2 regions of the Blastococcus sp. Marseille-P5729 genome follow, and region 1 is predicted to be linked to the other one. Evidence: riboswitches for the same ligand, from Rfam matches in the RefSeq annotation. Region 1 holds a riboswitch; the other holds the start of a gene.
What was found. A riboswitch is a leader RNA that binds a small molecule or an ion and turns the genes downstream of it on or off. The one in region 1 is predicted to bind S-adenosylmethionine.
Positions count from the first base shown of each region.

Region 2: it holds a riboswitch for S-adenosylmethionine, as region 1 does, so the genes downstream of both, metB (cystathionine gamma-synthase) here and DAA40_RS05705 (MetQ/NlpA family ABC transporter substrate-binding protein) in region 1, are expected to answer to the same signal.

Region 1 is NZ_OMPO01000001.1:1,149,139-1,156,167, reverse strand. It holds gene DAA40_RS05730 (hypothetical protein) at 1-324, shown strand, start outside; gene DAA40_RS05725 (NADP-dependent oxidoreductase) at 439-1,461, opposite strand; gene DAA40_RS05720 (DUF4259 domain-containing protein) at 1,488-1,889, opposite strand; tRNA gene DAA40_RS05715 (tRNA-Lys) at 2,055-2,127, shown strand; partial or broken gene DAA40_RS05710 (IS3 family transposase) at 2,205-2,447, shown strand; SAM riboswitch class IV at 2,634-2,749, shown strand; gene DAA40_RS05705 (MetQ/NlpA family ABC transporter substrate-binding protein) at 3,008-3,877, shown strand; gene DAA40_RS05700 (methionine ABC transporter ATP-binding protein) at 3,880-4,653, shown strand; gene DAA40_RS05695 (methionine ABC transporter permease) at 4,650-5,321, shown strand; gene DAA40_RS05690 (isopenicillin N synthase family oxygenase) at 5,344-6,363, shown strand; gene DAA40_RS16120 (hypothetical protein) at 6,748-6,888, shown strand; gene DAA40_RS05685 (response regulator transcription factor) at 6,879-7,029, opposite strand, start outside.
Region 2 is NZ_OMPO01000004.1:73,062-80,090, reverse strand. It holds gene DAA40_RS15620 (phosphatidate cytidylyltransferase) at 1-204, opposite strand, end outside; gene frr (ribosome recycling factor) at 221-778, opposite strand; gene pyrH (UMP kinase) at 788-1,513, opposite strand; gene tsf (translation elongation factor Ts) at 1,646-2,464, opposite strand; gene rpsB (30S ribosomal protein S2) at 2,546-3,424, opposite strand; gene DAA40_RS15595 (murein hydrolase activator EnvC) at 3,809-4,312, shown strand; SAM riboswitch class I at 4,326-4,446, shown strand; gene metB (cystathionine gamma-synthase) at 4,525-5,700, shown strand; gene DAA40_RS15585 (tyrosine recombinase XerC) at 5,697-6,611, opposite strand; gene dprA (DNA-processing protein DprA) at 6,699-7,029, opposite strand, start outside.

The sequences.
Region 1 (7,029 bases):
GCGACGATTGCTCCGCACACGATCATCATCGACCCGAACGATGGTGCGACCGCGCAGAAGTCCTGCGCCGGACCGGGGACGCCGGTTCCGGCGGGCACTCCGATGGATGAGCCGTCGCCTACGTGTTCGGTGCAGTTCACGCAGGAGACCGACGGTGGTTCGTGGAATGTGACGGTGCAGGTTGCTTATTCGGTGACCTGGACCGGCTTCGACGGTACGAGCACCGTGGGCGGCACTCTGCCGGATCTTGTGAGCGCGCCGGTGACGATCCCGATCGCCGTCCTGACGGCGAAGCCGGAGCTCATCGATCCGAACTCCGACTGACGGGCCAGGCGGCACAGAACAACATGTCCCCAGCTGCGGCGGGATTGCCACATCCGGGGACAACTACCGACCAGTAGCCGGCGAGGCGGGGTTCGGAACCGGCAATAATCCAGGCTAGAGGCGGATGACCCGTCTGCCGAGGTTCTCGCCGCGATACAGACCAGCGATGGCGCCCGGAGCGCTGGACATGCCTTCCAGAACGTCCTCCCGATAGGTGAGCTCGCCGGCGCGCACCATGCCGGCCAGATCAGCGACGGCCTCCTGGAGGCGGTCCATGAAATCGAAGGCCAGCAGCCCTTCGACCCGGGCCCGGGTGGTGAGGATGCGCCGCTCGATGCGCGGACCGGTGGGCCACGGGTCCCACGACGAGATGGACGCCGTACCGCACACCACCATCGCCGCGTGGGTGTTCAGATGCTCGAGGACGGCGTCCGTGATCGACCCGGCGGTGTTGTCGAAGTAGCGGTCGACGCCGTCCGGCAACGCTGCCGCGAGGTCATCGACGAAGGTCGACGAGCGGTAGTCGACCGCGGCGTCGAACCCGAACTCGTCGACGCACAGAGCGACCTTCTCAGCGCTGCCGGTGATGCCGACGGTCCGGCATCCGATCGCCTTGCATAGTTGGCCGACGAGCGAGCCTACGGCTCCGGCGGCGGTCGAGACGACGACGCTCTGACCAGACTCGGGTCGCAGCACCTCGCGGACGCCGGCCCACGCCGTCAGGCCGTTGAGACCGAGGACGCCGAGACTCAGCGAGAGCGGCAGGTCGTCCTCGGTGACCTTGCGCCAGATCGCATCGGCGCCGACGGTGGCGTACTGCTGCCAGCCGAGCATCCCCATGACCTTCGTGCCGACGGGGTAATCGGGGTGCTGCGACTCCACGACCTCGCCTGCGGCGAACGAACGCATGACGGCACCGATCGGCACGGGCTCGGAGTAGTTGGCGACCGCGCTCACCCAACCCCGCATCGCCGGATCGACGGAGAGGTACTCATTGCGGACCACGACCTGACCCGCCGCCGGAGCAGCAACGGGCTCCTCGACGATCTCAAAGCACGACTCGTCCGGGATGCCCGACGGACGCGCCGTCAGGATGGTCTTGGTGTTGGTGCGGGCAGGCGCGCTCGAGTCACTCACGAGAGTGAGTGTAGGCGGCTGGATCGCTAGCGCAGGGCGCGCTGGATCTTGCCGATCTCGCCGCGGATCTTCTCGAGACGCCCCGACTCGATCCACAGCTCGGCGAACTCGCTGTTCTCCCCGAGGATCCGGGTGAGCATCGTGCGCGCGTTCGGCAGCAGTGCACCCACCACCTCTGTCGGGATCTTTGAGACGGCATCGAGGACGTCGGGGGAGGTGACCTCCAGGCGCTCCAGCTTGGCGGCGAGCAGCGCCGCCACGGCGTACGCCTCGGTGCCGTCGACCTCGTCCATCTCCTCGTCAGGATCGGGCACATCGAGGATGTCGGTGAGCAGCTCGGCTACTGCATCGGGCTCGGAATCGTTGATCTCACCGACCAGGTCAAGGGCGTCGTCATTCTCGAACGGGCCGGTGCCCCATGCACCCATCTATCTCCTCCTGCGCGTGGTTGTACCCGGACATCTTCGCAGGGGCCACACGCGTAGCGCTACCTGCACGATGCGAAATCTGCCGGACCTGCGGTCTCGGAGCCGTCGGGAAGTGTGTCGGGCACGCCGTATGATCGTGGGCGGACGTCGCCATAGGCGGCTCCTGGGCCTCTAGCTCAATTGGCAGAGCTGCGGACTTTTAATCCGTAGGTTGTGGGTTCGAGTCCCACGGGGCCCACTATCCGGGGGGTCATTCCGCGGGCTGAACCGTCCCAGGTTTGATGCCGCTTCCTTTCGAGTTGAAAGGACGGGGTTATGCCAAGGAAGATTGATGTTGCTGCCCGTGAGCAGGCGGTGTGGCCGGTGCGCGCGCACCAGGGCGAGTACCCGTCTCGGGCGAAGGCGATCGAGGCCGTCGCTCGCCAGGAAGGTGTCGAATCGTTGCGTCGCTGGGTGGTGCAGGCTGAGGTCGATGCCGGGGAGCGTGATGGGCAGGCCAGCGAGGAAGCCGCCGCGCTCAAACGGCTGAAGGCCGAGAACCGCCGGCTGGGTGATGAGCCCTGACGGTCGCGACGGACGAGGGCGCCAACGCGGGCCACAAGCCCGCCTCGCTGTGGCCGCGATGCCCGCCCATCCTGGAGCCTTGACGTGTCTCGATGCAACTGCGCTCGAGGAGTCGCGCGACGAGGGTAGCGGAGCGGCCAGTTGTCAAGTATTCAAACGTCTGCTACGGTCGCTCGCGAAGGTAAAGAGATCCAGCGCCAAGCCCTAGCTTGCTGGACGGCTTCCCTCAGCCACTGCGGGGTGCCCTAGGTGAATACCTGATCCGGGCCTCAGCCGAGGTCGGATAAAAGTGGTCGCCGCCTCAGACGGTGACTGAAGATCACGGGGTCTCGATGGAAATCAGCTTCCGCGGCTGCAATGTACCGACGTCATGCGCGTCGCGAATGTGCTGTTGTCGCTGAACTAAGTTCCGCTCGCGGACGAGCCGTCGCCTCGCCGTAGACCCCCGGCACCACCCCTTTCCAGCGCTCAGTCGCTGTTCTTTGTATGCCATCGTCCCCACACCTGCTGTGCCAGGTGTGCCGGCGAGGCATGACCACCCACGAAGGAAGATCATGATTCGCACCCTTTCCAGCCGCGCCATCTACCGCGCGGCAGTCGCCGTCACCGCCATCGCCCTCACCGGATCGCTATCAGCCTGCGGGTCCTCCGATGAGGGCGGCTCGAGTGATCCCCTCGTCGTCATGGCGTCGTCGGTGCCACACAGCGAGATCCTCAAGGAGATCCAGAAGGAGGCCCTCCTCGGTGACACCGAGATCGAGATCAAGGAGATCTCTGGAGACATCGACCCCAACCAGCTTCTCGAAGCCGGGGATGTGGACGCCAACTACTTCCAGCACGATCCCTACCTGAAGTCGTGGTCGGCTGAGCACCAGGTCGACGACCTCGTCAACGTGGCGAAGGTGCACGTCGAACCCCTGGGCGTCTACTCACAGAAGGTCAAGAGCCTTACCGACGTCCCCTCGGGGGCTACGGTCGCACTGTCGAACAATGTCAGCAACTTCGCGCGCGGGCTGTTCCTGCTGCAGGACGCCGGACTCGTGCAGCTGAACGTGAACGCCGACGATCCCGGACTCGACTACAGCCAGGTCACCGAGAAGAACGTCGTCGGCAATCCGCATAACCTGTCTTTCGTGCAGATCGACCCGGCACAGTTGCCCAACACGCTGTCCGACGCGAAGATCGCGCTGAGCGTCATCAACGGCAACTACGCGCTCGAGGCCGGGCTCAAGCCGGCGGAGGACGCGCTCGCGTTGGAGAAGGTCGACGGCAACCCATATGCCAACACGCTCACGGTCAAGAAGGAGCTAGCCGACGACCCGCGCGTGAAGGATCTGACCGAGGCACTCGAGTCGGAGGAGATCGCGAAGTGGATCGACCAGACCTATGAGGGCTCCGTCATCGCGGTCAACGGGACCAAGTAGCGATGATCGAGATCGTCGACCTGCGCAAGGAGTACCGGGGCGCCGATGGACCGGTCGTTGCCCTGCGTGACATCAACCTGTCGATCGCGCGAGGCGAGATCTACGGAATCGTCGGACGCAGCGGCGCAGGGAAGAGCACCTTGCTGAGGTGCCTGAACCTACTCGAGCGCCCGACCTCGGGCGAAGTGCTGCTCGACGAGAGGTCGCTTACCGGCCTGTCGAAGCGGGCCTTGCGCGGGGCGCGCCGCGACATCGGCGTCGTCTTCCAGCATTTCAACCTGTTGAGCTCACGTACGGCGCGGGGGAACGTGGAGTTTCCGCTCGAGATCGTCGGCGTGCCCCCGCAACAGCGCCGCGAGCGGGCACTCGAGCTGCTCGAACTGGTGGGTCTGGCCGACAGATCGGAGTCATACCCGGCGCAGCTGTCGGGCGGTCAGAAGCAGCGCGTCGGCATCGCCCGGGCGCTCGCAGCCGACCCGAAGGTATTGCTGTGCGATGAGCCGACCAGCGCGCTCGACTCGGCCACCACCGAGCAGATCCTCGATCTGGTCATCGACATCAACCAGGAGCTCGGTCTTACCGTCGTGGTGATCACGCACGAGCTCGACGTCGTACGGCGGGCCTGTGACTCGGCAGCACTGCTCGCCGACGGGGCGGTGGTGGACGCCGGTCCCCTGGCCGAGCTCGTCGGCGGCTCGTCGCCGCTCGGACAGCTCCTCGAGCACAAGCCGGTCATACCGCGCTACCTACAGCAACGGCAGAGGATGCTGCTATGAGGAAGACGACCGTCGGAGAGGCGCTTCCCGAGCTGTGGGAGGCCCTCGGCCAGACCGCTCTTATGGTCTCGGTCGCCTTCGTTCTGACCGTCGTGATCGGGGGCGCAGTCGGCGTCGTGCTATACATCACGAGCCCGAGCGGACTCTGGCCGCAACGACTCATCAATGCCGTGACGGGTGCGATCGTCAACATCGGACGCTCGCTGCCCTTCCTGATCCTGCTGATCGCTCTGATCCCGGTCACCCGGGCGATCGTCGGGACGGCCTTCGGACCGGAGGCTGCGATCGTGCCACTGACGATCGGGAGCATCCCCTTCTTCGGCCGAGTGGTCGAGTCGGCGCTGCGCGAGATCGCGACCGGCAAGATCGAGGCCGCGCAGGCGATGGGCTCGACCGGCTGGCAGATCGTGCGCAAGGTGCTGCTTCCGGAGTCGCTGCCCGGGCTGATCGCGGCCGCCACCCTCACGCTCGTGATGCTCATCGGCTACTCGACCATGGCCGGCACCATCGGCGGCGGTGGTCTCGGCGACTTCGCCATCCGCTACGGATACCAGCGCTTCAACACGCCGGTGCTGTTGACCGCCGTCGTCCTGCTCATCGTCCTCGTACAAGCCGTCCAGTCGGTCGGCGATCTCCTCGTCCGTCGCCGGCTGCGCCGGACGTCCTGACTAACGAAAGCGAGCAATCCTGATGAACACCACTGTGGAGCGCGCCCTCACCCTGCCAGTGCTCGACCTCGGCACGCTCGACGATCCCACCAGGGAGCGCGAGTTTCTGGACGACCTGCGCGCAGCGACGAGCGAGTACGGCTTCTTCTATCTCACCGGCCACGGCGTACCAGTCGACCTTCAGCGACGACTGATCACCGTGGCACGAGAGTTCTTCGCGCTACCGGTCGCCGAGAAGCTCTCGATCGACAAGCTCAACAGCCCGCACTACCGGGGCTATTCGGCTCTCGGCAACGAGCTCACCCGAGGGAAGCGAGATGAACGTGAGCAGATCGACTTTGGAGCGGAGCGCGAGCCCTCCACACTCGAGGCGGACTGGGCGACGCTCATCGGACCCAACCAGTGGCCGGCAGCACTTCCCGAGCTGCGCACGGTCATCGAGCAGTGGCGTTCGGAAGTAGAGCGCGTCGCCAGGAAGCTGTTGTCGGCGTGGCTGGTCTCGCTCGGTCAGAGCCCGCGGCTGCTTGACTCCGTCTATGAGCCGGCCAACGAGCTCATCAAGGTCGTGCGCTATCCCGGCCGTACGGCGGGCCAGTCCGACCAAGGTGTCGGTGCCCACAAGGACGGCGGAGTGCTGACTCTCCTGTTCGTCGAACCGGGCAAGGCAGGACTGCAGGTCGAGAAGGACGGCGAATGGATCGACGCCCCGCCGGTCGAAAATGCATTCATCGTCAACATCGGCGAGATGCTTGAGGTGGCCACCGACGGCGTCCTGAGGGCGACCGTGCACCGGGTCGTCGCTCAGGAGGGCGAGGACGACCGGATCAGCGTCCCCTATTTCTTCAACCCGAACTTCGACGCGTCGTTCCCCACGTGGGAGCTGCCGCGTGAGTACGACGGGTTGCGGCGCGGCGTCACCCGCGATCCGCAGAACCCCATCCACGCCAGCTACGGGCTCAATGTGCTCAAGAGCCGGGTGCGTAGCCACCCGGACGTCGCCGAGCGCCACCATCCCCACCTGATCGGCAAGTACAGCGCGTAACCCCAGGCAGCCGCGGGTTGGTTGTGATGTCCAGGGACATTGGCGCAAGGCGCAAACGAGCACAACTAGTGCAGCGCGGATCACCGGGCTCGCGGTGAGCACCTACGCGCGGACGTCGCCGGTGTCATCAGGTTCGAGCAGGCGCTGGCCGACATCGCCGCTAGGTCGCTGGCCGAGCTCGCGGTGACATCCGGGTACGCCGACCAAAGCCACCTCACCCGCGACGTCGTCCGCTATGCGGGTGAGCCCCCGCATGCCCTGCGGGCGGCGCGACGCCCCACGGCGTACACGGCAATCGGCGCTGGACCAGGCTGAGCGGTCGCGACTGCGGCTGGCCTCAGCCAGCACAGGCGGACGACGGCGGTTCGCCTGAATGGCCGCGGATTGACCCGTCAGCAACGGGCCTACGAGATGATGCAGTCGGCCTGGCGACGGCCCGCTTCGGGCACCTGGCCTGACTGGATGGACGAATGGGAGATCCCGTTCGCCGAGGCCATCGACCACTCGGAGAAGTGCTACTCGTGAGTGGGATCGACGAGCCCAGCGCGGTAAGCCAAGATCACCAGCTGAGCGCGGTCCCGCGCGCGCAGCTTGGTCATCAGGCGGCTCACGTACGTCCTGGCTGTCTCGGGGCTGAGGTAGAGAGCTTTGCCGATCTCGTCGTTG
Region 2 (7,029 bases), on a different contig from region 1:
CACCTCGCGCACGGCAACGACGACGGCGGCCAGCACGATGAGCCCGAACGCGGGCCGGTACAGGTACAGCGCCAGCACGACCAGGACGCCGATGGCCAGGCCCACGCCGATCGCGGCGCCGAGGTCGCGGCCAGCCCGGCCGGCCGGCCTCTTGGCGGGGCCGGAGCCGGGGCTGCTCGGCTGCGTCGTGGAATGCTGGGTCATCGTCGGGCTGGAGGTGCTAGACCTCGAGCAGCTCGGCTTCCTTGTGCTTGACGACGTCGTCGACCTGCTGCACGTACTTGTGGGTCAGCGTCTCGAGCTCCTTCTCGGCGCGGTCGACCTCGTCCTCGCCTGCGTCGCCGTCCTTCTTGATCTTCTCCAGCGCATCCTTGGCGGTACGGCGGATGTTGCGGATCGCCACCTTGGCATCCTCGCCCTTGCCGCGGGCGATCTTGCCCATCTCTCTGCGCCGCTCCTCGGTCAGCTGCGGGAAGACCACGCGGATGATCTGGCCGTCGTTGCCGGGGTTGACGCCGAGATCGGACTCGCGGATCGCCTTCTCGATCTCACCGAGCTGGCTGGCGTCGTAGGGCTTGATCGTGGCCATCCGCGCCTCGGGGATGTTGATGGTCGCCATCTGGGTCAACGGCGTGGGCGCGCCGTAGTAGTCGATCTGGATGCTCTCGAACATCGAGGCGTTCGCTCGCCCGGTGCGGATGGTCGTCATGTCGTGCTTGGCGACGCCGACGGCCTTCTCCATCTTCTCCTCGGCCTCGAACAAGGTCTCGTCAATCATCTTCTTCTCCTAGCCTCTCGCGGGCGCGTTGGTGATCACAGTCCCGATCCGCTCGCCGGCGGCGGCGCGAGCGATGTTGCCCTCTTCGAGCATGTTGAATACAACGATGGGCATGTTGTTGTCCATGCACAGGCTAATCGCCGTCGCGTCGGCGACCGCGAGATGCTCGGTGAGGACCTGATCGTAGGTGAGCGAGTCGTACTTCGTGGCGGTCGGATCGATCCGCGGATCGGCGTTGTAGACGCCGTCCACGCCGTTCTTGGCCATCAGCAGGACGTCACAACCGATCTCGAGCGCGCGCTGCGCGGCCACGGTGTCGGTGGAGAAGTACGGCATGCCGGCACCGGCGCCGAAGATGACCACGCGCCCCTTCTCCAGGTGGCGGATGGCGCGCAGCGGGATGTAGGACTCGGCCACCTGCCCCATCGTGATGGCGGTCTGCACGCGGGTGGCCACCCCTTCCTTCTCGAGGAAGTCCTGCAGTGCCAGGCAGTTCAGCACCGTGCCGAGCATGCCCATGTAGTCGGCGCGGGCGCGGTCCATGCCGGCCTGCGAGAGCTGCGCTCCCCGGAAGAAGTTGCCGCCGCCGTTGACGATCGCGACCTGCACGCCGGTCTCGACGACCTCGCGGATCTGGTGGGCGATGCTCTTGACGACCTCGGTGTCGACACCGACCTTGCCGCCGCCGAAGGTCTCTCCCGAGAGCTTGAGCAGGACTCGTCTGTAGCCACTCATCTGCGATCTGTCCCTTCGAGGATGTGCGGGCTCGGCGCGGTGTGCGTTCTCCCCGCGGTGATGGTGCGAGAAAGGGGCCGTCAGTACCGGATCACGGCAGTGACGGCCCCCTTCTGATCGTGCGGTGAGCGCTTAGAGCTCTTCGCCGACCTCGATGCGAGCGAATCGGGTCACGGCGACGCCGGCCTCGTCGAGAACGGCCTTGACGTTCTTCTTGGAGTCCTGCACCGACGCCTGCTCGTTGAGGGTGAAGTCCTTGAAGTAGGCGTTGACCTTGCCCTCGATGATCTTGGTGATCGCCTGCTCGGGCTTGCCCTCGCCGCGGGCGGTCTCCTCTGCGACGCGCTTCTCGTTCTCGACGATGTCGGCGGGCACCTCGTCGCGCGAGACGTACCTCGGGCGCATCGCGGCGATCTGCATGCCGGCCTGGCGCGCGGCCTCCTCGTTGTCGCCGGTGTACTCGACCAGGACGGCGACCTGCGGCGGCAGGTCCGCGGAACGGCGGTGCAGGTAGGCGGTGGTCTGCCCGTCGAAGCGGACGACGCGGCGCAGCTCGAGGCGCTCGCCGATCTTCGCCGACAGCTCCTGCACGAGCGCCTCGACGGTGGTGCCGTCGATCTCGTGCTTCAGGGCCGCCTCGACCCCGTCGACCTTCGCGGCCGCCAGGGCGTCGACGATCTTGTCACCCAGGGCGATGAAGTCCTCGTTCTTGGCGACGAAGTCGGTCTCGCACAGCAGCTCGATCGCGGTGCCGTCCTTGACGGTGGCCAGGCCGTTGGACGAGGTGCGCGCGGCACGCTTGCCGACGTCCTTGGCTCCCTTGATGCGCAGCAACTCGACGGCCTTGTCGAAGTCCCCGTCGGTCTCGGCGAGCGCCTTCTTACAGTCGAGCATGCCCGAGCCGGTCAGCTCGCGCAGCTTCTTGACATCAGCGGCAGAGAAATTTGCCATGGTGGGCTGTCCCATCTATCCGCGGCTCGCGGATGTAGATCGCAAGTGGTGGTGGAGCCGGGCCGAGACCCGGCAGCGTGGCTACTTGGCTTCTTCGTCTCCGGCCGGGGCGGCGGCCTGCCCGGCGGACTGCTCGGTAGCGGGGGGCTGCGCAGCGGCCTCGTCCGGCTTGGCGCCCTCGAGGATCTCGCGCTCCCACTCTGCCAGCGGCTCGTCCGCGGCGACCTCGTCGCGATTGGGCTTGTCCTCGCCCTCCGCCTTGCCGGTCTGCGAGGCACGCGCCAGCAAGCCCTCGGCGCACGCGTCGGCGATGACGCGGGTCAGCAGGCCGGCCGAGCGGATGGCGTCGTCGTTGCCCGGAATCGGGTAGTCGACCTCGTCCGGATCGCAGTTGGTGTCGAGAATGGCGACGATCGGGATGTTCAGCTTCTTGGCCTCGCCGACCGCGATCTGCTCCTTCTTGGTGTCGACGATCCAGATCGCCGACGGGACCCGGGCCATGTCACGGATGCCACCGAGAGTCTTCGATAGCTTCTCGCGCTCGCGGTCCAGGATGAGCTGTTCCTTCTTGGTCATCACGGTGTCGCCGCCGGTCTCGGCGATCTGCTCGAGCTCCTTGAGCCGCTGCAGGCGCTTGTGCACGGTGCCGAAGTTGGTGAGCATGCCGCCGAGCCAGCGGTGGTTCACGTACGGCATGTTGACGCGGGTGGCCTCCTTGGAGATCGCCTCCTGGGCCTGGCGCTTGGTGCCCACGAACAGCACGGTGCCGCCGTGCGCGACGGTCTCCTTGACGAACTCGAAGGACTTGTCGATGTATGACAGGGTCTGCTGCAGGTCGATGATGTAGATGCCGTTGCGCTCGGTCAGGATGAAGCGCTTCATCTTCGGGTTCCAGCGGCGGGTCTGGTGTCCGAAGTGCACGCCCGAGTCGAGCAGCTGACGCATGGTGACGACGGCCATTGCCGTTCTCCTTCTTCTGACCGTCTCGGCCAAGCACGCCGGACGGTCCTTTTCTATGGTTGTCGGCCCGGCCGGGTTCGGCAGGGCCCCTGGCGCCCCGACTCCACCGGCTCTCGCCGGACCGTAGCTGAGTCGACCCGTGAACGGGTCTGGACGCGCGAAGTCGGCTCGCCGGTCTGCCCCGCACGAACCGCTGGCAAGAATCATACGGGATCGGCCGCGCGTAGGTTCTGCGGGGCAGCGGAGGCGGGCGGGCCGCCGGTCGGTAGCACACCCCGAGGTGGAAAGACGCGGCACGCCGCTCGCCGTCCACACTCCCGTGGATCGTCCACAGCCCAGGCCGGGCCGCGCGACGGCGCGACCGGTACAGCGTTGGATCGCGCCATGACCCGAACCCACCCACTGCGTCGCGCCGCGATCACCCTGCTGATGGCGCTCCTATCGATCGCCGCGCTGGTCGAACGGGCGGACGCGGCGTCCTCGCGCTACGACTGGCCGCTGGCCGGGAACCCGACGGTCTCGAGGGAGTTCGATCCGCCCGACAAGCCGTGGCTCCCGGGACACCGCGGAGTCGACCTTGCGGTGTCGCCCGGCGCCACGGTCCTCGCTGCGGGGGACGGCGTCGTCGCGTTCGCGGGAGAGGTCGCGGGCAAACCGGTCGTGTCCATCGACCACCCCGACGGCATCCGCACGACGTACGAGCCGGTGGTGGCCTCCGTGAGCGCGGGCGCCCCCGTGACGCGAGAACAGCCGATTGGCGTCCTGCAGGCCGCGCATCCTGAGTGCGCAGCGGCGGCGTGCCTGCACTGGGGAGCCCGTCGCGGCGAGCGGTACCTCGACCCGCTGAGCCTGCTGCGACCACGTCGCGTCCGGCTGCTGCCGCTGTAGTAGGGTGTTCCCACAACCATCACGACCGGCTGAGGGACAGGCCCGCTGACGCCGGGGCAACCACCTTCGACACGCAAGATCGAAGGCCGGTGCCAAGTCCTGCGGTAGCCCTCGGGCTGACCGGCAGATGGGTTGCGCCAGGCCGCGGCCGGCGCGATTGCACCTGGTCGATCCGCATGGCGTCGTGCCCTTCGACCGAGAGGTGCCACACCATGACTCAGCAGCACTCCCCCGTGACCCGCGCCGTCCGCGCCGGGCTGGAGTCCGACACCCAGCACGGGGCCGTCGTCCCGCCCCTGCACCTGTCGAGCAACTTCACCTTCGCCAGGTTCGGCGAGCCCCGCCAGTACGACTACACGCGCAGCGGCAACCCGACCCGAGACCAGCTGGGCGGCGCGATCAGCGATCTGGAGGGCGGGGCCGGCGGGATCATCACCGCCACCGGCATGGGGGCCATCACGGTCGTCCTGCACGCGCTGCTCTCCCCCGGCCAGCGGATCCTCGCCCCGCATGACTGCTACGGCGGCACCTGGCGGCTGCTGGACTCGCTCGGCGAGAAGGGCGCTTTCGACGTGGACCTCGTGGACTTCACCGATCCCCGCGCCCTGGACGCGGCGCTCACGGCGCAGCCCGCGCCGAGCGTGGTGTGGATCGAGACGCCGTCCAACCCCCTGTTGCGGATCACCGACGTGGCCGACGTCGCGCGGCGCGCGCACGAGGTGGGCGCCACCGTCGTCGCCGACAACACCTTCCTGTCACCGGTGCTGCAGCGCCCGATCGAGCTGGGCTGCGATGTGGTCGTCCACTCGACTACCAAGTACCTCAACGGGCACAGCGACGTGGTCGGCGGCGCCATCGTCTCGGCGACGCCCGAGCTGCATGAGCAGATGGCCTACTGGTCGAACACGATCGGCATCACGGGCAGCCCGTTCGACTCCTTCCTGACGCTGCGTGGACTTCGTACGCTCGCCCCCCGGATGCGGGCGCACCAGGACGGCGCGGCAGCCGTTGTCGACGCGCTTTGTGCGCACCGGGCGGTCGCGCAGGTGAACTACCCGGGGCTGCCGAGCCATCCGGGTCACGAGATCGCGGCGCGGCAGCAGGATGGATACGGCGCCATGCTGTCGTTCGAGCTCGCCGGCGGCACGTCCGCGGTGCGGGCGTTCCTGGACGGCCTCGCGCTGTTCAGCCTCGCCGAGTCGCTGGGTGGCGTGGAGTCACTCGTGGCGCACCCGGCGACCATGACGCATGCCTCGATGACCGCGGAGGCCCGCGCGGTCGCCGGGATCAGCGACGGGCTGCTCCGGCTCTCGGTGGGTATCGAGGATCCGGCGGATCTGGTCGCGGATCTGACCGCCGCTCTCGATCGGGCGGCCGCGATCGGCTAGGCGCGCGGGTGGGCCTGGTTGAACGCGGCACGCAGCCGCTCGACCGAGACGTGCGTGTAGATCTGGGTGGTGGCCAGCGAGGCGTGTCCCAGCAGCTCCTGCACCGAGCGCAAGTCCGCGCCGCCCTCGAGCAGATGCGTCGCCGCGCTGTGCCGCAGGCCGTGCGGACCGATGTCCGGGGCTCCGTCAACGGCGCTCGCGGCCCGATGCACGATCCGGCGGACCTCCCGCTGGTCGATCCGGCCGCCTCGGACGCCGAGGAACAAGGCGGTCGTCGTCCGGCTGGAGACCAGGCCCGGCCGGCCCTGGCGTAGGTAGCCCTCGAGCGCCGCGCGGGCCGGCGACCCGATCGGCACGCTGCGCTCCTTGTCACCCTTGCCGAGCACGCGCAGCAGCACCCGGGCCGCGTCGTAGCTGTCGAGGTCCAGCCCGACCAGCTCGCTGACCCGGATCCCCCCGGCGTACAGCAGCTCGAGCATCGCGCGGTCGCGCAGCGCCACGGGATCATCGCCCTCGATCGAGTCGACCAAGCCGGCGGCCTGCTCCTGGCTGAGCACCTCCGGCAATGCGCGGCGCGCGGAAGGTGAGGCCAGCCGGGGCCCGGGATCGGCGTCTATCAGACCCTTGGCCGCCGCCCACGAGGTGAACGACCGGGCGCTCGCCGCCCGGCGGGCCAGAGTGCTGCGGGAGGCACCCATGGTGCGCGATTTGGCCAGCCAGGAGCGCAGCACACCTAGGTCGAGTGCGCTCACGGACTCGCCCGACATGCGCACCAGATGATCAAGCAGGCCGCGGACGTCCGAGATGTAGGCCTTGACGGTGTGCGCGGACACCGCACGCTCGAGCGTCAGGCTCCGCTCGTACTGGCCCAGCACGCGGGCCAGATCGTCCGGAAGGTCGAACTCGTCCACTCGCCTACCGTGACCAGCGGTCCCGGCCGCGTCCAAACCGACGCGCCGCCAGCGTCCTGGATCGTTATGTACCGAGCTGGTTAATCCCTAACTGCGGGGGATGAGCCGCCATCGCCCGTCATGCTGCTCGATGAGGCCCATCATCTCGAGCACGATCAGCCCGCGTAGCGCCTCGGAGGCGGAGGTCGCGGCCACGCCGGCGATGGAGTCGGCTGGTACCGCGCGGCGCGCGGGGACTGCATCGAGCAGCCGTTTCAGCCCCGGATCGAGGTCATCACCTACACGGTCGGGCGCGCGCTCGAGCGGCGCGAGGTCGACGCCCGCTGCCCCGACGGCGTCCAGCACGTGCGCGGTGCTGCCGACTGCGATCACCGACTCCTCCCGCAGCATCTGCAGACAGCCGGCCGAGGCGGCCGAG